One region of the Bacillus sp. N6 genome, then DNA from elsewhere that is predicted to be linked to it. Evidence: riboswitches for the same ligand, from Rfam matches in the RefSeq annotation. Region 1 holds a riboswitch; each other region holds the start of a gene.
What was found. Region 1 has a riboswitch for S-adenosylmethionine ahead of ACUXVC_RS15895 (M20 family metallopeptidase). Riboswitches for the same ligand answer to the same signal wherever they lie in the genome.

Region 2: linked by a shared signal. The riboswitch ahead of ACUXVC_RS17790 (amino acid ABC transporter permease) and the one ahead of ACUXVC_RS15895 (M20 family metallopeptidase) in region 1 are both predicted to bind S-adenosylmethionine.
Region 3: linked by a shared signal. The riboswitch ahead of ACUXVC_RS07205 (YezD family protein) and the one ahead of ACUXVC_RS15895 (M20 family metallopeptidase) in region 1 are both predicted to bind S-adenosylmethionine.
Region 4: linked by a shared signal. The riboswitch ahead of ACUXVC_RS07275 (Na+/H+ antiporter NhaC family protein) and the one ahead of ACUXVC_RS15895 (M20 family metallopeptidase) in region 1 are both predicted to bind S-adenosylmethionine.

What each region holds. Positions count from the first base shown of each region.
Region 1 is NZ_CM127843.1:3,084,352-3,091,781, forward strand. It holds gene ACUXVC_RS15880 (TetR/AcrR family transcriptional regulator) at 50-646, opposite strand; gene ACUXVC_RS15885 (SDR family oxidoreductase) at 928-1,692, opposite strand; gene ACUXVC_RS15890 (Lrp/AsnC family transcriptional regulator) at 1,862-2,302, shown strand; gene ACUXVC_RS15895 (M20 family metallopeptidase) at 2,469-3,674, opposite strand; SAM riboswitch class I at 3,763-3,864, opposite strand; gene ACUXVC_RS15900 (AAA domain-containing protein) at 3,941-6,250, opposite strand; gene ACUXVC_RS15905 (VOC family protein) at 6,362-6,754, shown strand.
Region 2 is NZ_CM127843.1:3,465,415-3,472,844, reverse strand. It holds gene ACUXVC_RS17820 (exonuclease) at 1-410, shown strand, start outside; gene ACUXVC_RS17815 (hypothetical protein) at 603-764, shown strand; gene ACUXVC_RS17810 (hypothetical protein) at 796-1,143, shown strand; gene ACUXVC_RS17805 (DUF3900 domain-containing protein) at 1,398-2,489, opposite strand; gene ACUXVC_RS17800 (hypothetical protein) at 2,605-2,934, opposite strand; gene ACUXVC_RS17795 (VanW family protein) at 3,364-4,275, shown strand; SAM riboswitch class I at 4,504-4,612, shown strand; gene ACUXVC_RS17790 (amino acid ABC transporter permease) at 4,682-5,350, shown strand; gene ACUXVC_RS17785 (amino acid ABC transporter ATP-binding protein) at 5,370-6,131, shown strand; gene ACUXVC_RS17780 (amino acid ABC transporter substrate-binding protein) at 6,143-6,934, shown strand; gene ACUXVC_RS17775 (VOC family protein) at 7,010-7,430, shown strand, end outside.
Region 3 is NZ_CM127843.1:1,380,827-1,388,256, reverse strand. It holds gene ACUXVC_RS07240 (sirohydrochlorin chelatase) at 1-133, opposite strand, end outside; gene cobA (uroporphyrinogen-III C-methyltransferase) at 135-911, opposite strand; gene ACUXVC_RS07230 (DUF3906 family protein) at 996-1,196, opposite strand; gene ACUXVC_RS07225 (nitrite/sulfite reductase) at 1,207-2,829, opposite strand; gene cysC (adenylyl-sulfate kinase) at 2,978-3,589, opposite strand; gene sat (sulfate adenylyltransferase) at 3,602-4,738, opposite strand; gene ACUXVC_RS07210 (phosphoadenylyl-sulfate reductase) at 4,777-5,481, opposite strand; gene ACUXVC_RS07205 (YezD family protein) at 5,569-5,712, opposite strand; SAM riboswitch class I at 5,785-5,893, opposite strand; gene lysA (diaminopimelate decarboxylase) at 6,009-7,325, opposite strand.
Region 4 is NZ_CM127843.1:1,390,595-1,398,024, forward strand. It holds gene ACUXVC_RS07250 (sodium-dependent transporter) at 1-654, shown strand, start outside; gene ACUXVC_RS07255 (hypothetical protein) at 682-840, opposite strand; gene ACUXVC_RS07260 (murein hydrolase activator EnvC family protein) at 942-2,216, opposite strand; gene gltP (glutamate/aspartate:proton symporter GltP) at 2,712-3,986, shown strand; gene ACUXVC_RS07270 (DUF402 domain-containing protein) at 4,055-4,573, shown strand; SAM riboswitch class I at 4,694-4,799, shown strand; gene ACUXVC_RS07275 (Na+/H+ antiporter NhaC family protein) at 4,894-6,210, shown strand; gene ACUXVC_RS07280 (lmo0954 family membrane protein) at 6,393-6,749, shown strand; gene ACUXVC_RS07285 (PspA/IM30 family protein) at 6,797-7,430, shown strand, end outside.

The DNA.
Region 1 (7,430 bases):
ATTCATTATTGTAATGATCGGTACAAAAATAGTGCGAAAAAAGAGCGCACTAAGCGCCACAAATAGACTCTATTGTTCCTTTGATAACTTGTTCAGACAACATCCGATTTTGCATCGATACATTAAGAACACGGAATCCGTAATAACTGCTTAAAAGCAGACTAGCTAATTCCTCAGCTGATTGCTTCTTTGAAATTTCACCTGTTTGCAATCCTTCCTCCATCACTGTTTCAATAGCTTGTTTAAGAAGTTCAACATGCTTCGAGAAAATTTCTTGTACCATTAAATCGTTTTTAGCACGTTCTATACTGGCATTAATCAATAAACATCCTTTTTGATCCATATTCTCAAAGTCTTCTTTCAATGCCCATTCAAAAAAATTACTTAATCGTTCTTTAACTGGAATTGAAGTATGTAACAATTTCCTTTGTTCCCTAATCCCAATTTCATGGTAGCGTTCTAATACTTGTTTATACAGTTCATGTTTACTACCGAAAGTATTGTATAAACTTCCTTTTCCAAGTCCTGTATCACTGCATAAATCTTGTGTAGAACACCCTTCATATCCTCTTAACCAAAATGTTTTCATTGCAACATCTACAATTGAGGAATAATCAAACTCTCGAGGTCTGCCGCGTTTATTCAATCGTATCCTCCTCTCATTTTAAAGATAACATGAATAGAATACCCTTTTTGTACCATGCGGTCAATAATTTTGTTTTATTGTTACTGTAAAATAAAATTTGATTATTTTAGATTACGAATAATGAAAAATAGCCCCCTTATTCAAATTGCCTAGCGAAAAAATCACGTTTTAATAGACTTCTTTATCATCCCTACCTTTCTATAAATTACTAGTTATGAAACAAGGATCGTTTCATAACTAGTAATTTACTTGATTATCTTGATAGGTATGGAGTAGTGCCCCTATAAACAAAACCCACCAGAAACATCTAAAATCTGCCCCGTTACCCAGCGGCTATCAGAAGAAGCAAGGAATGCTACTGCATCTGCAATATCTTCAACTTGCCCTATTCGTCCGAACACAGATGAGTTTGTAGCAAAATTTCGTATTTCTGGATTATCTAGCAATTTTGCATTGATATCTGTCTTCGTATATCCAGGCATAATTGTATTCACTGTTATACCTCTTTCTCCAAGGTGTTTAGCTAGAGGCAGTGTCATCGTATTAAGCGCACCTTTACTTAAGCCGTATGCAATTGAGCCTGTAAAACCAAGCCTTACTTCAGCTGATGAAATGTTAATAATGCGGCCCTCTGCTCGTATTAATGGTAATGTTTGCTGGATTAAAAAGAATGGTGCTTTCATATTTACAGACATAATTTCATCAAAAACTTCTTCTGTCGTATTTTCAATCGTTCCTTGTGTACCTATCCCTGCATTGTTTACTAAAATATCAATCTCTGATGTACCAACTTTTATTTGTAATTCATTCTTTAACTGTTTTACTAGCTTTTTGACACCATCAATTGAATTGAGTTCAGCTTCAATTAAGAACGCTTTTCCTCCATTAGATTCAATCTCACTAATCGTTTCATCTGCAGCTGCCTTATTTCGACCGTAGTGAATCGCAACTAATGCTCCATCTTTCGCCAATCTCATCGCAATCGCACGGCCAATTCCGCGACTCGCTCCTGTTACTAACGCTACTTTTCCATCAAGATTCTTCATTTTTTCCATCCTTCCTAAATTTCCGTTTGATAAAAACCTATACTTATATTTTCATGTAAACACCAATCATTTTAAATATAGATTTATAGGGAATTTAGTCCATTCGCTTATGATATTATAGTTATAATTCGTAATTTACTTTAGAAAACAAAAATAAGGAGGCTACACAATGCAAAACGCCGTAAAACTGGATGAAATCGATCATAAAATTATGAACTTGTTGTATGAAAATGCGAGAATTTCTGTTTCAGAAATAGGACGAATTATATCCATGACGCAACCTGCTGTAAAAGAACGTATTAACAAGCTTGAAGATCAAGGAGTTATAGCGGCTTATCGAACGAAATTTGAGCCTGCAAAAATTAATAAAAACATTCAAGCATTCATCATGTTTAAAACGAGCCAATGCTCTGATTTTATCCAGTATTGTAATGCAGCTCCTGAAGTAACAGATTTATTTCGAATTAGTGGGGAATTTAATTATATGATGAAGGTCATGAGCGATTCGATGGATTCCCTCGCTGCATTTTTAGACTCCTTAATGCAATTTGGCTTGTCATCTCCTTTAATAGTATTAAAGAGTGAATTTGAGGAGAAATTGTCGTTTTGATAAAGGGATACGTATTATCCTCACTAACAGTAAAAGTTTCTCTTTCTTGAGAAAAACCAACAAAATCAATGACTAGTAAACAAAAAAGAACATTGATATTTCAATGTTCTTTTTGTATCTCTACTTATTAATTAGATTACTCTTTGAAAAGAGCACTTTAATCCCCTTACCCTTGATTCCTCTGCGCCTCTCTAAACTCCTCCTTCACCTTCTTTAACAACCCTTCTTCCGTAATTAATCGATACGCCGTATTTGCTAATGCTTTTGCCGATGTAATTAATGCTTTATCTCCAAGTTCTGAACGTGCTGCTTCTCTAAATTCATTCGTATGTGCAATTAAATCATCTGGTCCGATTTTAATGTACGGATGAATTGTCGGTACGACTTGACTTACGTTTCCTGCGTCGGTTGAACCGATCCCTACTCTTTCTTTACGATTTACATCTTCACCTAATAGTTCTAGTTCTTCCGCTACGATATCGTTATATGTTTTTGTTACGAGTAATTCATCGATTTCATTTTGGAATTGATGAATTTTTACTTTTGTACCTGTTGCTAACGCTGCTCCCTCAGCAATGTTTTTTACTTTTTCTGTTACTTCTGCACATCTTTTTCGCGTTGCTGCGCGGATGAAGAATCTTGCTGCGGCATAGTCAGGAATAATATTAGGTGCTTTTCCTCCCTCTGTAATGACGCCATGAATTCTCACGTCTGACGGAAGTTGTTGGCGAAGTGCATTAATACCGTTATAAAGCTGAATAACCGCATCTAATGCGTTAATCCCTTCTTCTGGCGAAGCTGCAGCGTGAGCTGTTTTTCCGTAAAAATGAAAATCAAGTGGATCGACTGCTAGTGAAGGACTCGTTGTCGCTGTTTTTCCGCTCGGATGAATCATAAGCGCCGCATCAATGTCTTTAAATAAACCTGCCTTTACATAACTTGATTTCGCGCTACCATTTGGCCCGCCTTCTTCTGCTGGCGTACCAAACACAACAACTTCCCCGCCAATTTCTTCAAGCGTTTCTGATAATGCAATTGCTGCTGCAACACTAATTGTGCCGATTAAATTGTGACCACACGCATGGCCTAGTCCTGGTAAAGCGTCGTACTCCGCTAAAAATGCGATTGCTGGCCCTTGTTTTCCAGAGCTTTTTCGCGCGATAAATCCCGTTTCATGTCCGGCTATATTGTGCTGCAACTGAAATCCTGCACTGCCTAGCAATAAACTTAACGTTCTAGATGCATAAAACTCTTGGTTACCAATCTCTGGATTCGCATGAATATCATGACTTGTTTCTATGTACTTTTCCTTATTTCTTTCGATACTCTCTTCAATTGTTTTTCTTTGTGACGTTACTCCTGTCGCTCCCATTGTTCTTCCTCCTTTTATTTTCACGTAAAAAAGCCTCTTTCTAAAAGATAGAAAGAGGCTTCTGTATATACAGTCAAAATGAGCTTCTTTCTTATCTTTCAAGTTACCTTGCTGGAATTGGCACAGTATTCATAACGAATCCGCTGCCGAGGTATCATAGGGCCAGTCCCTCCACCTCTCGTGATAAGAATTTTCATAAAATTATATTAAATTATTTTTTATTCTAAGTTCATTCCAAGTAAAAGTCAAGGAATTCCTATCCGAATTTACCGATTATCTAAAAATCCTTTTAATACACCAATTGTTTCTGGTGCTTGCAGTCTTGCACATACGTACGGAAATTCCGTACTACCTTCAAATATCATTTGAGATGTGAGCGGTGCGCCTGCCCAGAAGATTTCATCATCAATTACGATAAACGGGAATGCTTTATTTTGTCTTTGTAACTTTACATTTTTCAGTGGAACTGGTCCATCACTATAAACTGTTATCTGTGCATTTGTACGCATTAACGCTTGCCATACTCGCTTATCCACTTGTTTTGTACTTGGAAGTGAAATAATAATTTTTCGTTTTGCGGCTAGAATATCTTTTAATAGCCCTTTCGGCTCTTCAAGATTCATTTCCATAAACCAGCGTAAACGTTTCGAAATTTTCCGTTCCCACAATTGTCTCGATGTCGTGCGATCATACACATCTCCATGACGTTCTATATGAGCTGTTAATTGCGATAACGCTTGTTTTCTAGAAAGATTTTTACGCATATAATGGCAATCTGATAATTGAATGAACTTCCCTCTCGCCCTTGTCACTGCTACATTGACGAGGCGATGGTTTTTGTGATCAAAGAATAATACGCCAGGTCGTTCCTGCGGATAACTGTCAACTGTATCAAAGATCATCATATCTCTTTCAGAACCTTGGAACTTATGAACTGTCGCCGCTAAAACTGGTATGTTTTGATATTTCGTTCTCTGCAACATTTCTCTAATACACGTCGATAAAAAGCGTGACTGCGCCCTGTAAGGTGTCACAACACCAATCGACTGAACACCGTCTAACAATCCGATTAACATCATTTGCATCGCTACTAAACCAGACATAATGTTAAAACGTGAACCAGAAGCAGCATCTTTTAACGAAAAAGCTCCCATTTGGCTCGTATCAAATAAAACACTCGCTTCATTTGCGAACGGCTGCAATTGCGCAAGTTCTTTACGCTCTGAAACAGACGGATGATCATATACTCTGTTTTTATAAATAAATGAATTCGTAAACTTCGATATATCCGCATGCATACGTCTTTGTTCCTGCAACATAAATAGGTTCGGATGCGCTTCTGATTTATTTACAGAATCAACAATCCCAGCGTGGTAAAACATATCTTCCCCAAGCCATTTGCGAACGAGTTCATGGTTTGCCATCGCAATTGGAGGTAATTGTAAAAAATCACCGCAAACGACGATACGTTTTCCAAGTGAAGCAGCTAATGCGATTTGCGGAACGAACGCCATACTCACTTCATCTACGACAACTAAATCGAATGTACGCTCATAAATAAGTGAATCAATGGCACATTTCGATAAAGTTGCACCAATTACTTTCGCATTTTCAATATACTCTTTTTCTACTTCTTTAATTTTAGCCTTTTGCTTTCGAAGATCACTTTCAATCTCTTGTATACGCTTCTTATCAGCAGATGTTGCTTTATACGATAAGATTTTTTCACGAAGATCTTGGCGTGACTCTTCTAAGTAGAGTCTTTCCTCACCCCATGATCCGTTCGTCGTTTCAACTAACTTAGATGCAAGTAACGTTTCATGATTTCGTATATGTTCATGCTGACTATAACCGTAACGAACAATTTCGCCAGGCGTCCATTTCTTTTTCTTTTCAATTTGCTTCGTTACTTCACTCATTAATACGTCTACTGCCGCGTTACTATGAGCTAACACAAGTACCGATTTTCCTTTTTGATAATGAGCCGAAATAATACGTGATAAATTGTAAGACTTCCCTGTTCCCGGCGGTCCCCATACGTACGTTGTCGGATTATAAAACGAACGATATGCCAGTTCATTTTTTGGATTTTTCATCTTCTCAATATGTTTCGGACTGCTCGTCCCATCAACAAGACGCTTTATACGATTACGTTTCAGCTTATCTTTACGTGCTTCTTTCAATCGCTCTTGCAGTTGCTCTAAAAGTTGCCACGGTTCACTGTATAAAACCGCTTCTCTTATTTCACCTTGTATATAATCATTTAATTTCAGTTCTATTTCTAATCCATGTACAGATAATACTTCTCCTGTCGCTTCCTCACCATCGAACTCAATTCGAATTGGTGAACCTTCAGGTAAGCTTACTTCCGAAATAAGCTGAAATATATACACTGTATTCTCATAATCTGTATATAAAAAACGACCGTTCATGATAGAAATTTTACTACCACCTATCGTTTTCCAATGTTTAATTTCATATGCTAATGCATAATGCCACTCTTTCATCGTTTCTGATAATGAAGGAGTTTGAGTAGTTGTATTCATCGTATAATCTCCTTCCTTCTCCCCAAACATACTTTCTCACTATACCATACAACACGCTAAAATTTGTAAGGTTTTTATCTTGCTTATTTTCTTAATTTTCAATAATATATTGTATATAATTTTCAGAAAGAAGGAATCTACATGCCAGTTAGAAGAATTGAACACGTAGGACTTATGGTTGCAAACTTAGAAGCATCTATCTCATTTTATGAAGAAGTAGTCGGCTTACAGCTCCTTAAACGTATGGGGCACCCGAATCCAGATTTAAAACTCGCTTTTTTAGGTGTGGAAGAATCGAAAGAAACGATACTCGAACTCATTGAAGGCTACAATTCTTCCTTGCCAGCAGAAGGAAAAGTACATCACATTTGCTTTAAGGTAGATTCATTAGAGGATGAAATTGAAAGAATACTAAAACACGGCGTAACCTTTTTACTAGGAGAAGAAATCGAAACATTACCAGATGGAACACGTTACATATTCTTCGCTGGTCCTGATGGGGAGTGGATTGAGTTTTTTGAGACGGAGAGATAAAGGGAAACTTTAGTCAGCCCACAATAAACGGGATAATAACTTTATGATCCACATAAGGAGTAGAAACTGATGAAGACAGTTTTTATTATCGTTTTTTGGTACTTATACTATTGATGTCATGGGGGTATTTTGCAATTCAAAAATGCTGTTTACTTATAGCAGTATCTTTTACGAATGCAAAAATAGCCAAAATACGCAAGCAGTTCCGCATAAAAACTTGCATATTTTAGGCTGTTTAATTGTACTCCTTATTTTGTTAAAGTTACCCGTCAATTCAATTCCAAAGACCTCAGCTGACAATTAACTCAAGTACCGATTTCGGATGACCCTCATGTGATGAAGTTCGTGTTCTGTATCCGCTACACTATCTGTAGCAAAAGTTGCTATCTCATTTTCTTCAACACTTGACAAAGTAACACCTTCTTTTCAAATTCAAAGAAAAGTTTTTATTTTTCAGCATAAAGCATTATAACTCAACTGTTTTCATACAAAATTTTATGAAAAAAAGAAAAGCGAGGATCCCTCATATCCCCGCTATATCAATGATGTATAAAATCCTATATAAGAGATACATAGACAAAAAACAAGAACCCCTGTACATACAAGGATTCTATGAAATTATTTGCTACCGATAATGGGGCGTTGTGTTAACTATATACGAATATCATATTCATCC
Region 2 (7,430 bases), 380 kb from region 1:
AATTTGCGGTAGAACAGCTCGCTTTAACGTGGGAAGGGAAACAGCACCGTGCTTTAGCAGATGCCGAAAATACAGCAAATATACTTCTTAAAGTGTATAGCGAGAGAGATATTAATAAGCGATACAAAAGACATGGTGAACTTGAACTTGTAAAGAACGGGAAACTAACGGAAAAAGCGAAAAAAAAGATGCGAAAATGGGTGTTTAAAGAACTAAAGAAAGATACGGAACGCCCTTTTGAATGGAGTACATTTGAAAGTAGTGACACGTGGGAAAGTATAACGGAAAGATATTATATAAGTGAAAATACAGTAGAACTCCTGAAAAAACATTTTCGTACAGCAGTGAGAAAAGCGGAACGACAGATTAGGTATTTGGCTGAGATGGAGGAGAATGTAGAGGTTAAATGATATTCTCCTCTATTTCTAGCTACATAAATTTAACATCATTATACTGATGGATGAATAAAGTATTTATATTAAATAGGAATTGATTTGTTGTGATTGGGCCATTATAATTGCTTTGAAAATTAAGGGGTGGTAAGAATTTTTAAATACATTCATAAAATTAGAGCCCATAGAAATGAAAGAGGGTAGAGTTAAATGGAAGCAATCTTTAACATTGTAACAGTTTTAGTTTTGGGGATAATATTTGCCACGCTATCAGCAGTAATTATACTTCCTTTCATAGCAAAGAATAAGAATTGGAAAAAGCTTAATATATCTTTAAAGCGTGGTGTATTAAAGATTAAAATCGAAGAGTAAAATATGAGTTTTATACAAGGGAGGTGTGATAGTGATAGACTTGGATATTAAAGACGTCACCGTACAGATGGAATTAAACGGTGTCTTTTGGAATGAGGATGGGGTTGCTGAAATGACGGTGACTACAAAAGCTGAGCATTCTCTTCTTCTTCGTTTAGTAGTTGACTTAAAAAGTAAAACTATTAGGGCGACAAGTGCCGACATATTAAATGGATTCTGCCCTCTGTGCAAACAGAAAAAGGACAAATGTAGTGAACTTAATGACCTACAAAACAAAATAGAAATTTTAGAAGAAGCCTACGATTGGGTGAGAGAGCATCCGGAATATCGTTTTCAATTATCTTTTTACGAGTATAATAAATTTGAGGTAGTGAAGTGAAGTTTTCATTTTACCAACATACATAGTGACTACTCTAATGGAAATACGCTTGTACAACAAGGAAGGAATTTACTTGATTCTGCGACAATTGATATCTTGGATCAATAATAATTTTTAAAAATAAGCATATTTTTGTTATAAATCAGGAAAAACGATTCTATTAAGAATCGTTTTTTAATATAAACATCAACTAAGCTCAAAATAAAAGAGCGCTTGTTAAAAGCGCTCAGTAAAAAATAATTATATGGAAGTATTTATTCAATACCGCTCGGATCATACGAATACTGTTGCTTATTCTCAATCCGCTCAATCACATCTTGCAGCTCATCTGGCTTCAGAAACTCAATTGGAGAGAAGCCCTTCTCAAATGTAAGTGTATCAGCCTCAATCATTAATACGTATCGATCATTTACCTTCGCAATATGTATTTGATCCCCGAAATCAGCAAGCAAAGCCTTCACAGAGATATGATCTGCTTTTAGTTTTAATTCCACTTCAGGAGCGTGCTCGACGATTTGAGCGGTAGCTTCCATTACTTCTTCGGTTGAAAATTGTTCCATAATTTCGCGTTTCGGACTGGCAGCCCATACTTCCATCGCTTGGTCGAATTGTTCGCGTTCTTCCGTACCTTCTTCAAATACATCTTCAATTTGGTCGTATACCATGTCCATTACTTGTGTTTTCATAATTTCAGGCATAGAGCGTTCATATTCGACGAATTTTAAGAAGTCTTCAAAGTAGCGGGCATGTGATGCTTGGTGTATTTTTAGTTCGCCTACTTCAACCATACCTTCTTCAGGCATGTATGGGTATTGGATAGATTTCATATTCTTTGTTGTGATGGCCATTTCAACGTTACGAATCAGTGTGGATTCATCAGAAATAGAAGCAACCTTTGGTTCGAAGTCGCATTTCATTACGAATACGAATGGGTCATCAAAGTATTTGCGTAGTTTTGCCTGAGCAATTAAAAATACACCACCGCGTACAGCGCTTGTGTCAAGATATGTATAAACGAGAGGTTCGCTCATATCTTTAAAGTTGTCCTTTGTTTCTGCAAAGCGAATACGATTAAAAAGGTTGTAATGAGGGTTTGAATCAAGTTCGTGCCCTTCCTCTACAATAAAGCGACCAATTTTTGTTGGGGCTTGTTCTGTTTTTGCATGACGTTCTACTTTTCGCTTCGATATTTTTAATAATTCACCATTCAAAAATTCTTTTAAGGAGCTATCTTCATATTCTTCAGCGTCTAAAGTTTGAAAATGTTTGTAGCGTTTATCAACTGCTTCACCTTTTCCTTCTACTTGTACAACATAAAAGGAAAGATAATTTATTTCAAAATCCATATTTATCACCTTGTTTCATTTCATTAACTCTTATCAGTATAGAGATGGAAAAAACTTTCGTCAATTTATATAAGGAAGGGGGAGCCCCTTCCTTATATAATTTTTATTTTCTCGATTAAAATCCGTCTTCTAATGCTGCGAATGGAATGTTTAGTCTGTTTTCTACTGTACGTAAACGTTGGTTTAAGCGGTTTAGTCTACGTGTATGGCGCTCAACTGTATTTTCTAGTTGACGTACTCTTTGTTCAAGCTCATTTACGCGTCTTTCTAATTGACGATTTCCAGTGCCAGGAAAAGAGATTGGAAGTTGGAATTGTCTATTTTGGTCATATGGATTCGTTTGCTCTGCTTGATCTATATAAGATTGATATTGTGCTTGTAAGTCATACTGTGGTTGTTGGTACGCATATTGATTATATGGATCATATGGATTGTAGGGATACATAATAACATCCTCCATTTCTTTAAAATAGGTTGAATTCACCATAATGTATGTGCAAAAGCGGAGCGGTGGCACGGCAAATACCTATTTATGTTGACGGGATTTTTCTTTATCCCGCATTAACGGGCAGTAAGACCCCACTGATTAAAGTTTCACTTTATAAAAAATAGCTTGAGGGTTTTTGATTTGTATTTCTTTTGCCTGATGGTATATACTGGATAAAAGAGAGAGTTTACATAAAAGTTACAATTCTATCAAACTCAAACTTTTATGTAAATATGTATAGACATTTATAAAAGAAAAGAGTAATTTATATAGAGTGAAAAATAACTTGTAACATTTTATAAACATATTGTAAAATGATTGTAACAAAACATACATAAAAATGAAATAAATACATAATAGTGATGTTGGGGAAAGGGAGAGAGTATATTGTTCCGTAAAGTAAAGGGTATATTAGTTGGGGTGTTATGTGTAGCTGTAGTGAGTGGCTGTGGTGCAAAAGTAAGTGATGTTGCATTGGTAAGTGATATTGGTGGGCACACTGTAGAGGCTAAAGCAGAAGTGCAAGATACTATTAGTTTAGTTGATGGTCGAACTGGTACTGAAGTGAAAAAATTAGATTTATCTGGTTTAGGCTATTTTGAAGATGAAGCGAAATTTAAAAAGTCTGTAACAAAGGTTGTTGGTGAGGTTGGAAAAAGCGTCGACAAAAAAATGGTTCCTTCACGTATAGCACCTGATGGAAGTTGGCAAGAAGGAAAACCTTCTTATGAATTAATGGAAAAAGAATTAGTAGATAAATTGTTAAATGTTGGTATGTGGGATGCTACGTATCAGTTGCCGATCGTGGAGAAAAAACCAGTCGCAACATTAAGTGATGCGCAAGGAAATGGTACGGTAATTGGTAGATATGAAACGAACTTAGGTGGTTCAACAGGTGGCCGTATTGAGAATATTCGTTTGTCAGCAGCGAGCATAAATGGAGTTGTGTTAGCAAAAGGAGACCGTTTCTCTTTTAATTCATTAATCGGTGATACAACACCAGATAAAGGATATCAATTAGGGAAAGAAATAGTTGATGGTAAATTAGTAGATGGATATGGCGGTGGTGTTTGTCAAACATCTTCAACTTTATACAATGCAGCAGATCAAGCTGGCCTGAAAATGGTGGAGAGAACTACACATTCTAAAACGGTAGGTTATGTTCCACAAGGAAGAGATGCTACAATTGCATATCCATATTTAGATTTAGTATTTGAAAATACGAATGATGCACCTGTGAAGCTTTATATGGGCATTCAGGGTGGAAAGCTAGTTGCTGAAGTACATAAAATGAGATAAGTATAATACCTTTATAAAAAAGCCATTATTTCTAAGTTTGATAGAATTAATGGCTTTTTTGTGCAATCAATATTACACCTCAAGATATAATGAACAGGAGGAAATTTAATAGGAGTAAGACAGTCTAAAAAAGCATTAAATTTAATTCATAGTTTTCTTATTGACATTATTAGTAATGGGGTGTATTCTTCATAATAACAACTAAATAAATGGAAAAATTTATTGGTTTTCTTATCAAGAGAGATGGAGGGACTGGCCCGATGAAATCTCAGCAACAGGCTGTATCAAAGTACTGTGCTAACTCCAGCGAACGCAATAGGCGTTTGAAAGATGAGGAGAAATGGATTCACATTTAACTCTTCTTATATGCGTAAGAAGAGTTTTTTGTTTAGAGAGGGGGGATAGAGTGAAGTTTGATGTAACGTATTTTTTAGAAAGTTTTCCGCAATTATTTAAATATGTATACATAACTTTAGGGATTACTGTAGTTTCAATGATTATTTCCTTCGTTATAGGGATCGGCTTGGCGATCATAACGAAAAATAAAACGAAATATTTATATTCAATTGCAAGAGTGTATATCTCTTTCTTTAGAGGAACCCCGTTATTAGTTCAATTGTTTGTTTTATATTTCGGATTACCACAAATCTTTCCGACATTTACAGTGCTTACAGCTATGCAAGCAACTTTAATTGGCCTAAGTTTAAATAATGCTGCTTATTTATCAGAGATTATTCGAGGTTCATTAAATGCTGTGGAATCAGGGCAAATGGATGCCTGTTTATCAGTTGGAATGACAAAGGCGCAAGCGATGCGACAAATTATTTTTCCGCAAGCTATTCGTGTCGCAGTACCGTCACTTGGAAATAATTTTGTTGGATTGTTAAAAGAATCTTCGTTATCTTTTGCACTTGGGGTGGCTGAAATTTTAGCACAAGCGAAAATGCTAGCGGCACAATCATATCGTTATATGGAAAGTTATTTAGCGGTAGCGATAGTATATTGGATTATTACAATCGTAATTAGCTGGGGACAGAAAAAGTTAGAAAAGAAACTTGATGCACCATATTTGTAACAGAAATGAGGTGATATATATGATTGAGATAAGAGATTTGTATAAGTCTTACAAACATAATGAAGTACTAAAAGGGATTTCACTTACTGTAAATAAGGGAGAAGTAGTAGTCATTATTGGACCTTCTGGTTCGGGTAAATCGACATTATTAAGGTGTTTAAACTTATTAGAACAACCGAATGATGGCAGTATTAGAATTGAAGATTTAGAGATTCATGCGAAGAGACTTTATAAAAAAGAAATAATACAATTGCGTCAAAAAACGGCAATGGTTTTTCAAAATTATAATTTATTTAAAAATAAAACAGCATTGCAAAATATTACAACGGCATTAACGGTTGTACAGAAAAAAAGTGAAGAAGAGGGAAAGGGAATATCGAGAAAAATATTAAAACAAGTAGGCTTAGCTGATAAAGAAGATTTTTATCCAACAATGTTATCAGGAGGGCAACAGCAAAGGATAGGGATTGCTAGGGCAATGGCTTTAAATCCCGCAGTATTATTGTTTGATGAACCGACTTCCGCACTTGATCCAGAATTGGTGAATGAGGTATTGCAAGTTATTAAAGACTTGGCAAGACAGCACATAACGATGGTTGTTGTTACACATGAAATGAATTTTGCAAAAGAGGTGGCGGATCGCGTTATATTTATGGCTGATGGCATTATTGTAGAGCAGGGAACACCAGAAGAAATTTTCCGAAACCCACAAAATGAACGTACGAAAAAGTTTTTACGACAATTGAATGCTTCAGAAGAAGGCAATCATTTCGTTATTTAGGAGGAAGAATTGTGAGGAAATCATCATTATTACTAACATTAGCATTAACAGTATCAGTTGGAGTTTTATCAGCTTGTGGTTCAAATACAGCAAGCGAAACAACAAATGAAAAAGTAGTAAAAGTTGGGACATCTGCAGGTCGTAGTCCATTTATTTTTAAAGAGGGTGAGAAAGTAAAAGGCTTTGATGCTGAAATTATTGAAGCGGCTGCTAAAAAGGCTGGGTATAAAGTAGAATGGAATGTTTCTGATTTTGAGGGATTATTTGGCTTATTAGATTCAGGACGAATTGATACAATTGCAAATGAACTATCAGTTTCTCCGGAAAGAAAAAAGAAATATGATTTTTCAATTCCGTACGTGTATTCTGGTTCTGTATTCGCGGTGAAGAAAGATAATCATACCATTAAATCGCTAGAAGATTTAAAAGGTAAGACTGTAGGTGTCGGGCTTGGTACAGCTGGAGAGCAAGAATTAAAAGCATTAAATAAAAATAATGCTTTTACAATTAAAACGTTCTCAGAGGATCCGACAGCGGAATTGAATGAAGTAGGACTTGGACGCGTCGATGCCTATTATAATGATAAAGTTCAAGTAGAAACAACTATAACAAAGGCGAAATTGGACAACGTCAAAATAGGATTTGGTCCACTTGAATGGGGAGAGATTGCATTTCCATTTGCAAAAAAGAGTGAAAAGTTAGAAGATATAAATAAAGCGTTGAAAGAATTAGAGCAAGATGGCACATTAAGTGATATATCAAAAAAATGGCTAAAAGTTGATGCTACGAAAAAACAAAATTAAGGTGTATTCGTTGAATGGAGTTATCGCCTATCAACTGATATAAAAAATTAAAGGAAACTAGAGAGGAAGTTATTCATGGTACAAATTCATCGGAAAACACGTATTGGTCATGTTGAATTTAAAGTGAAAGATTTAGAGCGTCAAATTGCTTTTTATGAAAATGTTGTAGGCTTAGAGGTAATTAAGCAAGAGGGAAATAAAGCATATTTATCTGGAAAAGGTGGAAAGAACGCGTTACTTGTTCTTGAAAAATTAGAGGACGGGGTACTGCAAGAACCGCGTACGACTGGTATATATCATGTAGCCTTTTTAGTTCCGACTCGTGAAGCTTTTGCTTCTGCGCTATTTGGGGTTCTTCGTAATAAGAATGTAATTGACAGCCCGGCTGAGCAAGAAGGGCGTTATACATATTCAAATGAAATTTTACCAATTTCAAGGTTTAATAGTGCAAGTGATCATACATATAGCGAAGCTTTTTATTTGCAAGATTTAGAGG
Region 3 (7,430 bases), 1.7 Mb from region 1:
TCGCTAACTCTAAAAAACAAACTTCTTGAATATTCGCTTCTATACGACTCATACACGATGTAATAAATTGAATCGCCTCTTCTTTCGCTGTCTTCAAACGACTTCCATGACATATATATAAGACGGCTTTCATTTTACAACACTCCACTTACTTGATAAGCATTTTCCGTTTGCTTCTCAAACCAATGGATTTTTTCTCTAAAACGGACAACTTCTCCAATTACAATCATGCTCGGATTTTGAATTTGCTCTTTTTTCGCAACATCTACAATTGTTCCTAATGTCCCAACAACTGTACGTTGCATAGACGTCGTCCCCTGCTCAATAATAGCAGCTGGCGTACTTTTATCTTTTCCATGCTTCATAAGTTGCTCACATATGTAGGGCAAATTACTAACCCCCATATATATCGCTAAAGTCTCTACACCTTTCGCTAAACTTTCCCATTTCACTTCTTCTTCAGCACCTTCTTTCCTATGCCCAGTCACAATAGCAAAACTTGCACTTGCATCACGGTGCGTCACTGGAATACCAGCATAAGCAGGTGCAGCTATTCCAGATGAAATACCTGGGACGATTTCAAATGGTACACCTTGCTTTGCTAATGCTTCCGCTTCTTCTCCCCCTCTACCAAATACAAATGGATCGCCGCCCTTAAGCCTCGTTACTACTTTCCCTTTTTTCGCATACTTAATAAGAAATGTATTAATTGTTTCTTGCTTCATCGTGTGATAATTCGGGAGTTTCCCGCAATAAATTAAATCCGCGTCAGGCTTTGCGTGTGAAAGCAGCTCTTTATTCACAAGGCGATCGTATAAAATAACATCTGCCTTCTCAATACATTTCAACCCTTTAACAGTAATTAAATCTGGATCGCCAGGACCCGCTCCAACAATATAAACCTTCCCCATCATCTCTCCTCATTTCTACTATTAAAATGAAACTTCCATTCGTATATAAGAATGGAAGTTTTTATTTTTTCGTATTACTAATCTCTACTCATGAATAACAAATGCTGCACCTTTTCGAATCTTCTTTTTTTCAAACAAAGAAATCTCTTTTACCTCTGGCAACGGTAAAAAATGTTTTTCAAGCTCAATCTCCGCAAGCTTAAATGCCTGTTCTTCACTTTGAGCAACAACAACAATCGGAACAATATCACTCACTAATACAGCTTCAAATCGATATAAATCCATATTGTCCCCCCTAAGACGCTATGACTTCTTCTAACACGTTATTTAACGCTATTTGTAATGTGTCTACACCAACACGACCTACAAAATCATAAAATGTTTCGGCTGGTAATTTATTCTCTTTGAAATAACTTATAAATGATGCGAGTACATCAGGTAAATCCTCGCCATCTATTTTTCCTTTTAACTTTTGATTGTAGGCACCGCCATCTAACAACGTTCCACCTACATATATCTCAAATGCTTCAACAATTCCCTTTTCCTTCGTTTTCATTTTCACCCCTTGTAACCCAATGTCAGCAATTTGACGTTGACCACATGAATTCGGGCAGCCTACCATATGAATTCGAACTGGAACATCGAGTGCAATTTGTGTATCTAAGTATTCTGCAATTTTTCGTAATCTTTCTTTCGTTTCTACTAATGCAAGATTACAATATTCAATACCGGTACATGAAACCGCATGACCAATAAATGATTTTGGGCTTGCAGATATCGCTTCAAACAACGGTTCACTAAGTAATCCTTTTACATTTTCCGGAGGAACGTTCGGAATAATGAAATTTTGTGAATTACATGTACGAATTTGTCCATTTCCATATTGCTTTGCGATTCTTGCAATCTCAAACATTTCTTCTGCATGTAAACGACCTACCGGTACATTAAAACCTACATATTTTAATCCCTCTTGTTTTTGGTCTTGAACACCATAAAAATAGCCTGCATTCCATCCTTTGAGTGCACTTTCCCCTTTACTTTGTAAAGGCCCTGTATACTCTATTAGTTTCTCTTTAAATTTCTCTGCTCCCCAGTCCGCAACAAGAAATTTCAACCGAGCTAAATGACGTTTCTCACGATATCCAAAATCACGGAATATAGTAGCAATCGCAATTGCCACTGCCTTCACTTCTTCTGGTAAAACGAACACATCTAATTCATCAGCTAAATATGGACGGGCTGATAATCCTCCGCCTACTTTTATATGAAAACCAACTTTTTTCTCACCATCTATTTCTTTCGTAGCAGGTGTAAATGCAACACAGTTAATCTCTGCGTTTGCTGAGTTATAAATATTAGAACTAATAGACATTTTAAATTTACGTGGCAAATTAGAAAACTCTTCATTATGTTGGAAATAGTCATATACCTCTTTCACAATATGTGTCGTATCAAATAGTTCATTTGCATCAATTCCAGCAAGCGGATTACCTGTAATATTCCGCGTTATATCACCACAAGCCCCCGCTGAAGATAATCCAACTCTTGCTAATCTTTTAAAAATATCTGGTATTTGCTGAATTTCTAACCAGTGAAACTGAATCGCCTGTCTCGTAGTAATATCTATTACATCACGTCCATAATCCTCAGCGATAGAAGCAAGTACTTCTGCCTGTGCATTTGTAATAATCCCTGACGGAATATTTACCCGCATCATAAAATAACCAGCTTCTTTTGGACGTTGTAAATACAATCCCGCCCATTTAAAGGCATCCCACTCTTCTTTCGGAATAGATTCAAATCCATTTTCCGCATAGTAAGGAATATCATTAAAAATTTCTAAGCCATCTTTTTCTAATTTATTTTTCTCCGTTTGATTTAGTTTTTCATTGTTAGCCCATACTTTTTCATAACTCATTTTTAAATCCCCCTATATAAAGTGAAACTTTAATCAGTAGAGTTTTGTTCATCCCACGCTGATTATTAGCCTTAACCAATCGGGTATTTACGGGCAGCCCGACCCCCACCTAACTTCCTTGCCCCAATCGAACTTTGAGGTAGGAATTTTACTTCCCGGCAAATAGCGGGATAAAACTACGCTCTTGTAAGTACTTCACGATTTGTTCTGCACATTCTTCAATAGAATATTTGTGCGTTTCTACAATTAATTCTGCTTGCTCTGGCTCTTCATAAGGCGAATCAATACCTGTGAAATCCTTAATATCACCTTTTCTTGCCTTTTTATAAAGCCCTTTCGGATCACGTTTCTCACACTCTTCAATCGGACACTTCACAAAAATTTCAATAAATTCATCTGCCGCTAATAAATCTCTTACTTGTTTGCGGTCTACTCGAAATGGTGAAATAAATGCTGTAAGGACAACTGTTCCTTGATCTACAAATAACTTTGCCACTTCGCCAATACGTCTTATATTTTCCATGCGATCACTTTCAGAAAATCCTAAGTCTTTATTTAAACCGTGGCGAATGTTATCCCCATCCAGCACATAATTTCCAATATTCTTTTCAAACAGTTTACGAGCGACCGCATTCGCTACTGTAGATTTACCCGAAGCTGATAAACCAGTAAACCAAATTACAAAACTGTGATGTCCATTCTTCACTCTTCTCTCATCTTTTGAAACCGAAGCTGTATGCCAAGTAATATTCGTATCCATCTCGTTCTCTCCCTATTCTGTTACTACTTCTTTTTTTAAACCTTTAATTAGCACTTCTACTACTTCTTTACGACTAAATGTACTTGGCGGAATCTCACCGTTTCTTAATAATTCTCTTACTTTCGTACCTGATAAAATAACATGATCTTCTTTTCCGTGCGGACATGTTTTTGTTGAAGCCATCGCTTCACATTTCGTGCAGTAAAAACTATGTTCAAAGAATAGTGGTGTAATGCCTAACTCTTCTATCGTAAAATTCGTGAAGATTTCTTGCGCTTCGTATGTTCCGTAATAATCTCCTACTCCGGCATGATCACGTCCTACAATAAAGTGGGTACATCCAAAATTCTTTCTTACTAACGCGTGAAATATCGCTTCTCTTGGTCCTGCGTAACGCATTGCAGCAGGAAATACACTTAAAAAGACACGATTTTTCGGATAATAGTTTTGAAGGAGTACTTCATAGCTTTCCATTCTTACATCAGCAGGAATATCATCCGATTTCGTTTCTCCAACGAGTGGATTTAAAAAGAGACCATCTACAATTTCAAGAGCAGATTTTTGAATATACTCATGGGCACGATGTACCGGGTTTCTCGTTTGAAATCCGACTACTGTTTTCCACCCACGTTTTTTAAATTCTTCTCTCGTTTCAATTGGGTCTAAATGATAAGAAGGAAATTGATTATTTTCAAAGCGTTTTGTTAGAATAATAGTTCCTCCAACGTAAACGTTTGGTCGTTCATATAATTTTTTCACTCCTGGATGAGCCTCATCAGTTGTTTTATATACAAGTAACGCTTCTTTTTCTTTATCTGGTACGAAAATATCTTCTATTTTAATAGCACCATATATATTTCCATTGTTGACAAGCTTTACTTCCTCTCCGGTCTTCAGGCTTTCTGCGACTTCTTCTGTTACCGGTAATGTAATTGGTATACTCCACACACTACCATTTGCTAAACGAAGCGTTTCTACGACTGAATCATAATCTTCCTTCCCCAAAAAACCAGTAAGCGGGCTATATCCACCTGTCGCCAATAGTTCTAAATCACTTAAAGCAATGTTGTCTAATTTAATTTCTTTTTCAATTTGTGATATATCATATGTCTCATCTATACGGTTTACTAATTCGTTTACTGTGCTCATTTTCTATATCCCCTCTTAGCTTTATTTCAAGATTCATCTTATTGATAATGAAGACCACATTCGGTTTTCACTTTCCCAGCCCATCTACCATCTCTTGAATCGCCACCATCCCCTACAGGTAAAGTACATTTCTCACACCCAATACTTGGATAGCCAACATCATGCAACGGGTTATACGGCAAGCTATGTTTGTATACATATCGCCAAACTTCTTTCCACGTCCAATGAATAAGTGGACAAACTTTAATAGATTGAAAACGATGATCTTGATTTATAAACTTTGTATGCTTACGTGTTTCTGATTGTTCCCTTCTTAAGCCCGATATCCATGCTTTTTCCACGACTAATGATTTTTCTAAAGGTGAAATTTTTCTAATCTTACAACAAAGATTCGGATTGCTCTCCCACAGTTTTTCACCATGCAACTTCGCCTGTTCATCAAGTGTAAGTTCTGGCTGCTTTTCTATAATATTCAATGAAGGAAATCGTTCCCTCACTCTTTGAATTAATTCATATGTTTCTTGAAAATGAACATTTGTATCCAAAAATACAACTTTAGCAGATGGATTTACTTGGTTTATAAGGTGCAGCAATACCATACCTTCCACCCCAAAGCTACATGCGTAGACGATTTCATCTTTATACTCTTCATAAGCCCAATTTAATACTGATAACGCGCCTTTTGTTTCATCTTCTTCCGAAAACGAAACAACATTTTCTTCCCACGTTTCATACGTCAACATGTTTTTTCCCCCTGTAAAAGCAAAAAGACGGTTTTAACCTAATGAAAATAGGTTAAAACCGCCTCTAGTTTTTCTAGTCAGCGCTTTTCACTTTAAACGTACTTTTTCACTTTTCTCTAACTGAATTACTTTTCCATCTTGCACAACAATTGTAATTGAGCCATATTTCATATCAGCAAGCATCGCTTCAATCTTCTCGGATACTTCATCAAAATGTTCCCGTACACCCACGCGAACAGCCCCCCTTTTTATTCATAAAAAAAATCTTTCCCATTTCGAAAAGACTGTTCGGTAATATATTTTACCTTATCTTTCAAAATGGATTCCATTTTGCTGGATTTAGCACCTTGCTTTCTATAAGCAGGTTGCCGAGCTTCTTCGGGCCAGTTCCCTCCGCTTCTCTTGATAAGCTTTGTATTTGTATTTTATCACAATTCTGATTTTTTTCAATCCTAGTTTTCCGATATATTTTAATTATTTTATTTTACAAAAAAGGAATTGCCCATCCGAACAACTCCTTTTTCTATTTAAACAAGCTCTTTAATACGTATGCGATCGTTCCCAATAATATTTTCATATGTTTCGCGTTCCACAACTACTTGCGATGTTCCGCCTTTTGCAAAGACAACGGCTGGTCTTCGAATCCGATTGTAATTATTCGCCATCGAGTACCCGTAGGCTCCTGTACAGGAAACTGCTAGTAAATCAGCAGAAGCGACTTTCGGTAAATGAATATCCCAAATCAACATATCTCCGCTCTCACAACATTTCCCCGCAATCGAAACGAGTTCCTCATTCTCATCATTCCCTCGATTCGCTAACATTGCTTCATAACGCGCACTATATAAAGCAGGTCTTAAATTATCTGTCATTCCACCATCGACTGATACATATTTCCGAATACCAGGAATATCTTTCACAGATCCAACTGTATAAATTGTTGTCCCAGCATCACCTACAATGCTACGGCCTGGTTCAATCCATATTTCTGGCAATGGATATTCACATACAGTAAATTGTTCTCTCACTGCACTTGTTACAGCTCGCACATATGTCTCAAGAGTTAACGGTGTATCCGACTCTGTGTAGCGTATTCCAAATCCCCCGCCTACATTTAACACTTTTACTACATAGTTTGTTTGCTCTCTCACTTCTTCTAAAAATTGGCGAAGAACTTCAATCGCTCGAACAAAGCCAGCTGTTTCAAATATTTGCGATCCGATATGTGAATGAATCCCTAGCACATTATAATTGGATTTTTGTAAAGCAAATCCAATTGCCTGCATCGCTTGACCGTTTGAAACGCCAAATCCAAATTTCGAATCATCTTGGCCTGTTGTAATATATTCATGTGTGTGCGCCTCTACTCCAGGCGTTACACGAATTAATATGTTCACAAACTTTCCATGTTGCATCGCTAAATCGTGTAAAACTTCTAATTCAAAGAAATTATCTACGACAAAACAACCGATATTCGCCTGAAGAGCCATCACTATCTCTTCTTCTGTTTTATTATTTCCATGAAAATGAATACGTGATGCTGGAAATCCTGCTTGGAGCGCAGTATATAATTCTCCTCCAGAAACAACGTCTAATGACATATTCTCTTCACGAGCTACTCGGCACATCTCCATGCACAAGAACGCCTTGCTTGCATATGCTACTTGATAAGAGAAACCACTTTCTTTAAAAGCACGATGAAATGCTCGGCATTTTCCTCGAATAGACTCTTCATCGTATACATAAAGTGGTGTTCCGTATTGCTTTGCTAGCTGCGTCGTATCGCACCCTCCAATTTCTAAGTGTCCTTGCCCATTAATTCGGCTTGTGCCGTGTAAATACATTTAAATTCCTCCCTTATTTCCTCTAAAACTCATAACCCCAATCTTCTATTCATTGCAGCACGCTTTTAGATAGACAAAAAACGCGCGGAACAATGTTCACACGCG
Region 4 (7,430 bases), 1.7 Mb from region 1:
ACGTATAGTTCATATTTGAAGAAAGAGGAACATTTAGCGAAATCGGCAACATCTATTGTAAGTTTAACTGTTTTTGTTACAGTACTTGCAGGATTAGCAATTTTCCCAGCGATTTTCGCATTAGGAGTTAAACCGACTGAAGGACCGGGATTACTGTTTATCGTCCTTCCAGCAGTATTTGCAAAAATACCATTTGGTCAATTTTTCTTTATTATGTTTTTAATTTTATTCTTCTTTGCGACTTTAACATCAGCAATTTCAATGCTTGAAATTGTAGTAGCATCTGTTGCGAAAGGTAATGAGAAGAAGCGTCCGTCAGCATCATTATTAATTGGTATTCTTATTTTTGCAGTCGGTATTCCATCAGCGTTATCATTTGGGATTATGAGTGACGTGAAAATATTTGGGAAAACATTCTTTGATTTAGTCGACTTTTCGGTAAGTAACGTATTGCTGCCGTTAGGAGTACTAGCTATTTCATTATTTGTACCAAATAAAATGAGTAAAGAGTTGTTGATGAAAGAATTAGAAGTGACGGAAACGAAGGGGAAAACGTTATTTAACATTTGGTTCTTCTTACTTCGTTATGTCATTCCGGTAACTGTAATAATTGTATTTTTAAATGTGATAGGTGTATTTAAAATGTTTGCATAAAAAAAGGCGGGGATCTCCCGTCTTTTTTTATGTTGTTGAATGTAATAGACGATTATACGTTTTATAGGCTGTGGTGACTGCGAGGAATGAACCGATTAAAAATAAAACTGATCCGCCAAATGTAAATATCCGGCCGATAAATGTCGCTCTAGCTTCTTCTATTTTTTGTTGTAATTGCGTATTCATATTGATCACCTCGTAAACTATAGGCATTTAGTTATAGTCTATGTAGAATGCCTATATTGTGTGAAGTGTAAATAAAAAACCTCGGTAGGTACCGAGGTTTTTTATAATCCGATATAAGGAGATGGGTCGACTGCGTTTGTCTTGCCGACATTCCATTCTCCAAGATGAAGTTCGAAGTGTAAATGTTGTCCGTATGATTGGCCCGTGTTCCCCATAAATCCAAGCTGATCGCCTTGTTTTACAGTTTGTCCATTCGATACAGAACGGCTATTCATATGAGCATATACTGTCGTATATGTTTTTCCGTTTATACGGTGAGATAAATACACTACGTTTCCGTAACTAGATGATAATTCTGAGCGAATAACAACGCCATCTGCAGCAGCGATAATTGGAACCGTTCCCGAAGCGGCGATGTCAATTCCTTTATGGTTATCTAAAGAACGTACACCAAATCCGGAAGTTTTTGATCCAGCTGCTGGTTTGATAAAGCCACCGATGTTTGTATCATGTGGTGTTGGAGCTGCTTGAGTTGCTTGAGCAGATTTAGTAGCTTGTTGTTTGCGAGCCTCTTCTGCCTGGCGAGCTTCTTCCGCTTTACGAGCTTCTTCGGCCCGTTTTTCTTCTTCAATTGCTTTTTGCACAGCTTGACGTTGATTTTCTAAAATGCCTTTGGATTCTTCTAATCCTTCAATCTCTGAATCTACTTTTGCTACTTTCGTATGTAGATCGTTAATAAGAGTCTGTTGCTGCTGTTGGTTATTTTGTAATTCTTGTTGTTTTTGTTCTAGTTTTTGCTCAGATTCTTTCAGTTGTTGTTCTTTTTTCTCAACAGCTTCTTTTTCTGTAGTTACAGCATTTTGATCAGATGTTTGTTTTTTTACAATATCTGTATCGTTGTTTAATATTAAACTTACGGAGTACATATTATCAACAAGATCAGCAATGTTTGTAGAGTTTGTTAATACTTCTGTAATGATATTTGTACGCGGTTTTTCTTGCATAGATTGTAATCGTTGTTTAATAACTTCCTGACGTGTATCTATGTTTGTTTGTAATTGTTCTATATGTTTCTTTTTGTCAGTAATTACTTGTTGTGTTTTGCTAATTTCTTTTTTTGTATCGTTTAATTCAGCCTCGTTTTTATTAATAGAAGTAGTTAATTCATCGATTTTCTTCTGTAATTCTTGAATTTCTTTTTCTATTTGTTCTTTCTCGACTGATTTATTTTGTAAGTCACTTTGTTTGCCTTCTAATTCAGATTGAATGTTAGATAATTTATCTTGATTTGTTTCAGCGTATACGGGTGAAAGTAACGGGGAAGCAAAAATCGTTCCTGCTGCTAAAACACTAAACGCTGCAAATTTCTTTTTCATAGTTGTCTGACTCCTTTCCCTATGAATGTTATATATCATAAGAAGAAGAGTGTCTATCGTTGTAATCATAATGTAAAGAAAACTTTATAAAATTGCTAAGTTTTGTCGGAATTTATCATTTTTCAACTTTAATTGTCATAGTACTTACATTTTATTTATGGCTGTAATAAAGGTATATTTTGGGATTAATCTGTAAAATACAGGAGGAAAGTAATAGTTTTTATGGGGTGAAATAGTACTTAGAAAGCTAATAAAACACTAGTAAGGAATCGTTCTCATGTGAGGTTTTCTAACATGGGTTTATTTTTTGTCAAGAAAATTATTTGCATTCGGGCAAAGTTATTTTGTTGTCAGATTTTAAATTTTGATTTATGATTTTTAACAGGGACAAAATGTAGTGAATTGTCGAATAATATGTAATACTCTTAATTTCTTAGTTTTATAGAGATAGAATGAGAGATAGAGTGACACATCGAAGAGGGGGTTACAACAAATATGAAAAGAATAGGACTTGCATGGCAAATATTAATAGGGCTTGCGCTTGGTATTGCGGTTGGGGCGATTTTCTTTGATAATCCAGCTGTTGTGAAGTACTTACAACCAATTGGTGATATTTTCATCCGATTAATTAAAATGATCGTTGTACCGATTGTTGTAGCAAGTATTGTTGTTGGGGTTGCTGGTGTTGGCGATGTAAAAAAACTAGGTCGACTAGGCGGAAAAACAATTATTTACTTTGAAATTATTACAACAATTGCAATTATTGTTGGTCTATTAATAGCGAATATTTTCCAACCAGGAAAAGGCGTAAATATGGAGCAGTTAACAAAGACAGATATTTCGAAATATACACATACGACAGAGCAAGTACAAAGTCATTCATTTGCAGATACGTTTGTAAATATTGTTCCAACAAACATTATGAAGTCATTGGCTGACGGAGATATGCTTGCTATTATCTTCTTCTCTGTACTATTTGGTTTAGGTGTAGCAGCAATTGGTGAAAGAGGAAGACCAGTTCTTCAATTTTTCCAAGGTGTAGCTGACGCAATGTTTTATGTAACAAACCAAGTTATGAAATTTGCACCATTTGGTGTGTTTGCACTAATTGGTGTTACAGTTTCTACATTTGGTCTTGCTTCATTAATTCCATTAGGGAAATTGCTAATTGTCGTATATGGGGCAATGATCTTCTTCGTCGTAGTTGTCTTAGGACTTACAGCGAAAATATTTGGAATTAACATTTTCCAATTCTTTAAGATTTTAAAAGACGAGCTGATCTTAGCGTATTCTACAGCAAGCTCAGAAACAGTTTTACCAAAAATCATGGAGAAAATGGAGAAATTCGGTTGTCCGAAAGCAATTACATCTTTCGTTATTCCGACAGGTTATTCATTTAACTTAGATGGATCAACTTTATATCAAGCAATTGCGGCTATTTTCTTGGCGCAAATGTACGGTATTGATTTATCTATTACACAACAAATTACATTATTACTTGTATTAATGGTTACATCAAAAGGTATCGCAGGTGTACCGGGCGTATCATTCGTTGTATTATTAGCGACACTTGGTACAGTAGGTATTCCACCTGAAGGTTTAGCGTTCATTGCTGGTATTGACCGTATTTTAGATATGGCTCGTACAGCAGTTAACGTTGTAGGAAACTCTTTAGCAGCTGTAGTTATGTCTAAGTGGGAAGGTCAATATGACGCTGAAAAAGGACAAGCTTATTTAAAAGAGATTTCTGAAAAGGGTCAAGCTGCTTAATTATAATATGAACAAGCTCTCACATAATATGTGGGAGCTTTTCTGTATATAGAAGAGGAGTATACATAATGAAACGTAAATATGGTGACGGTTCTTCGTGGAAAAGACTAATAGAAAAGAGTTATAGGCTTAAGCAAGTGGAAGAGGGAATGCTCGGAATACTGGATATAAAAAAGGTGAGAGATCCTAGTTGTAAAGAATATGATGGTAAAGAAATTTGTATTGCAAGTGATGGGTATACGTGGGTTCAATATTTCATTAATGGAAAGAACTTTGCGATTACAGCTATGTTAGATGATAGGCACAATTTAGTGCAATATTATATTGATGTGACGAAAGAATATGAAATAGACGATCGTGGTTTACCGTATTTTGATGATTTATATTTAGATGTAGTATTATTACCTAGCGGTAAGGTGTATGTATTAGATGAAGAGGAGCTAGAGGATGCTTATAAAAGTGGCGATGTCACGAAGGAAGAGTATGAGTTAGCTTGGTACACTACGAAATGGATATTAGCAGCAATAAAAAATAGTGAATTTTATTGGATTTCAATATTGGAAGAAGAAATCGAAAAGTTAAAATGATTATTGTATTCAAATTTTTGTATAATTACCAAAAAAATCTATACAAAAAATAATTGACTTTTGTTTTGTAAGCGAGTAAAGTTAGGGAAGAAATTATTATTAAAAAATAAATATGAAACCTTCTTATAAAGAGAGGCGGAGGGACTGGCCCTACGATGCCTCGGCAGCGGACTCGATTTCAGAGTGCTGTGCCAAATCCAGCAAGCATGTGCTTGAAAGATGAGAAGAGCGTTTCTTATAGATGTATAAGACCTCTTCTCATCGGAAGAGGTCTTTTGTTATTCATTAGAAAAAGGTTGAAACTAGGGAGAGATGGTACTTTGAAAGAAACGAGAGGAAATGGTTTAGCTTTATTACCACTTGGGATATTTTTGGCGCTATTTATTGGTTCTGGAATTATTACAGGTGATTTCTATAAATTGCCGATACTTGTAGCAATTTCAATTGCTGTAGGAGTCGCTTTAGTGATGAATCGTAAAGAAAGTTTTAATGTGAAAGTCGAGCGGTTCGCTAAAGGTGCAGGAAATCCGGATATTATGATTATGGTATTAATTTTTGTGCTTGCAGGTGCATTTTCTGAAACGGCTAAAGGAATGGGCGGAGTAGACTCAACTGTTAATTTAGCGTTAACTATTTTACCGCCAGGATTTATCGTAGCTGGAATCTTTGTTATTGGTGCATTTATTTCATTAGCAATGGGAACTTCAATGGGAACAATTGCAGCATTAGCGCCGATTGCTGTAGGTATTAGTGGTCAAACTGATATCTCAATTGCGCTTGCAATGGCTACTGTTGTTGGGGGAGCGATGTTTGGTGATAATTTATCATTTATTTCAGATACAACAATCGCAGCTGTTCGTTCACAAGGAACAGAAATGAAAGATAAGTTTAAAACGAATTTTTTAATTGTGTTACCAGCGGCTATTATTACAATTGTACTATTAGTAATAGTTACTTCAGGAAGTGACACGCAAATTAAAGCACATAGCTTTGATTGGATAAAGATTTTACCGTACGCAGGAGTACTTATTACAGCGCTACTTGGCTGGAATGTACTTATTGTATTAACTGGTGGAACTGTATTATCTGGTGTTATCGGTCTTATAGATGGAAGTTACACGTTAGAAAGTTTCTTTAAAAGTGTAACGACTGGAATGGGCGGTATGATGGAGTTAGTATTACTTGCTATATTAATTGGCGGTATGGTTGAATTAATCCAATATAATGGTGGTATTCAATATTTAATGAATGTATTAACACGTAATATTCGTTCGAAAAAAGGTGCAGAATTTGGTATTGCTGGTTTAGTAAGTATGACGAATATGTGTACAGCGAATAATACGATTTCGATTATCTTTACAGGCCCGCTTGCAAAAAATATTGCAGATCAATATGAAATAGACCCTCGTAAATCAGCGAGTGTATTAGATCTTTTCTCATGTTGTGTACAAGGATTAATTCCGTACGGTGCCCAAATGTTAACGGCAGCAGGATTTGCAGCGTTATCTCCGGTTGAATTGTTGCCATATGCATTTTATCCAATCTTAGTTGGAGTATGTGGGATTGTTTCTATTTTAATTGGATTTCCAAGATTTTCGAAAGTAGCTGAGAAAAAAGAGTATCATAAAACAGCTTAATTTAATATGAATGTTAGTAATTAAAAAAACGTGCAGAGAATAAACTCTGCACGTTTTTTTGCGTAAAGGGCTGAATATGACTCGGTCTTAAGTCTGAGTTAAAAACGGTTCTTAAGCTCGTTATGGAAAGATGAAAAAATAGTTAAGATAAGAGTATCAAATCGAAGGGAGGCAAGCACAAGATGAAACAATTTCTAGCGTTTATCGCAGCCGGTATTTTGGCTTTAATTGCTCTTGGTAGTCTTGCTGGTATTGTAGGATTCGCAATCGGAGCAGGAGTTGTATATTGGAGCTATAAATCATTTGTGCGAGCTAAGTCATTTTTTGGAAAGTTAGCTTGGGGTATTGTTGGTTTAATCGGTTTATCCATTGCGCTTTCTCATTCACCAGCATTAATCGGTATCGCTGCTTTAGTGGTTTTATACTACGGATACCGTGAGTGGAAAAAAGAAAAAGATGTAGTTGTTGAATCTGCTCCAGAAAGTTCTAAACCATATAGCAACTTTGAAGATGAGTGGAACAAATTAATGAAAAACTAAAACAATAAATCAAATTATAAATAAAGTAGAAGAGAGGAAGATTTATAATGAAACAATCTTTATTCGGACGTGTACGCGATGCAATTTTAGCTGATTTTCATAACGTGTTAGATGAGAAGGAAAGAAAAAATCCAATTGCGATGTTAAACCAATATTTACGTGATAGTGAGCGTGAAATAACAAAAATTGAGAAGTTAATTGAACGTCATAAAACATTAAAATCTAACTTTGCTCGTGAGCTTGAGCAAGCACGTTATTTCGTTAACAAAAGATCAAAGCAAGCTATCATTGCTCAAGAAGCAGGCGAATTACAATTGCACGAACGTGCGTTAGAAGAGGTAGCTTATTATGAAGGGCAAGTAACTCGATTAGAAGAAATGTATGCAGGTGTTGTAGAGCAAATTGATGAGTTAGAGCGTCGTCTTTCTGAAATGAAAAATAAATTAAAAGAAATGCACGCAAAGCGTATGGAACTAATGGCACGTGAAAATATGGCACATGCAAATCGTCGTATGAATACTGCGATGCATAAAATGGATGAAAATAATCCGTTCTTACGATTTGAAGAAATTGAAGATCACATTCGTGACTTAGAAACTCGTATGAATGAAGAACATGAGCGTGACACATTTGATATGAAAATTGCAAAACTTGAGCGTGAAATGAAAGAAAAGAATGATG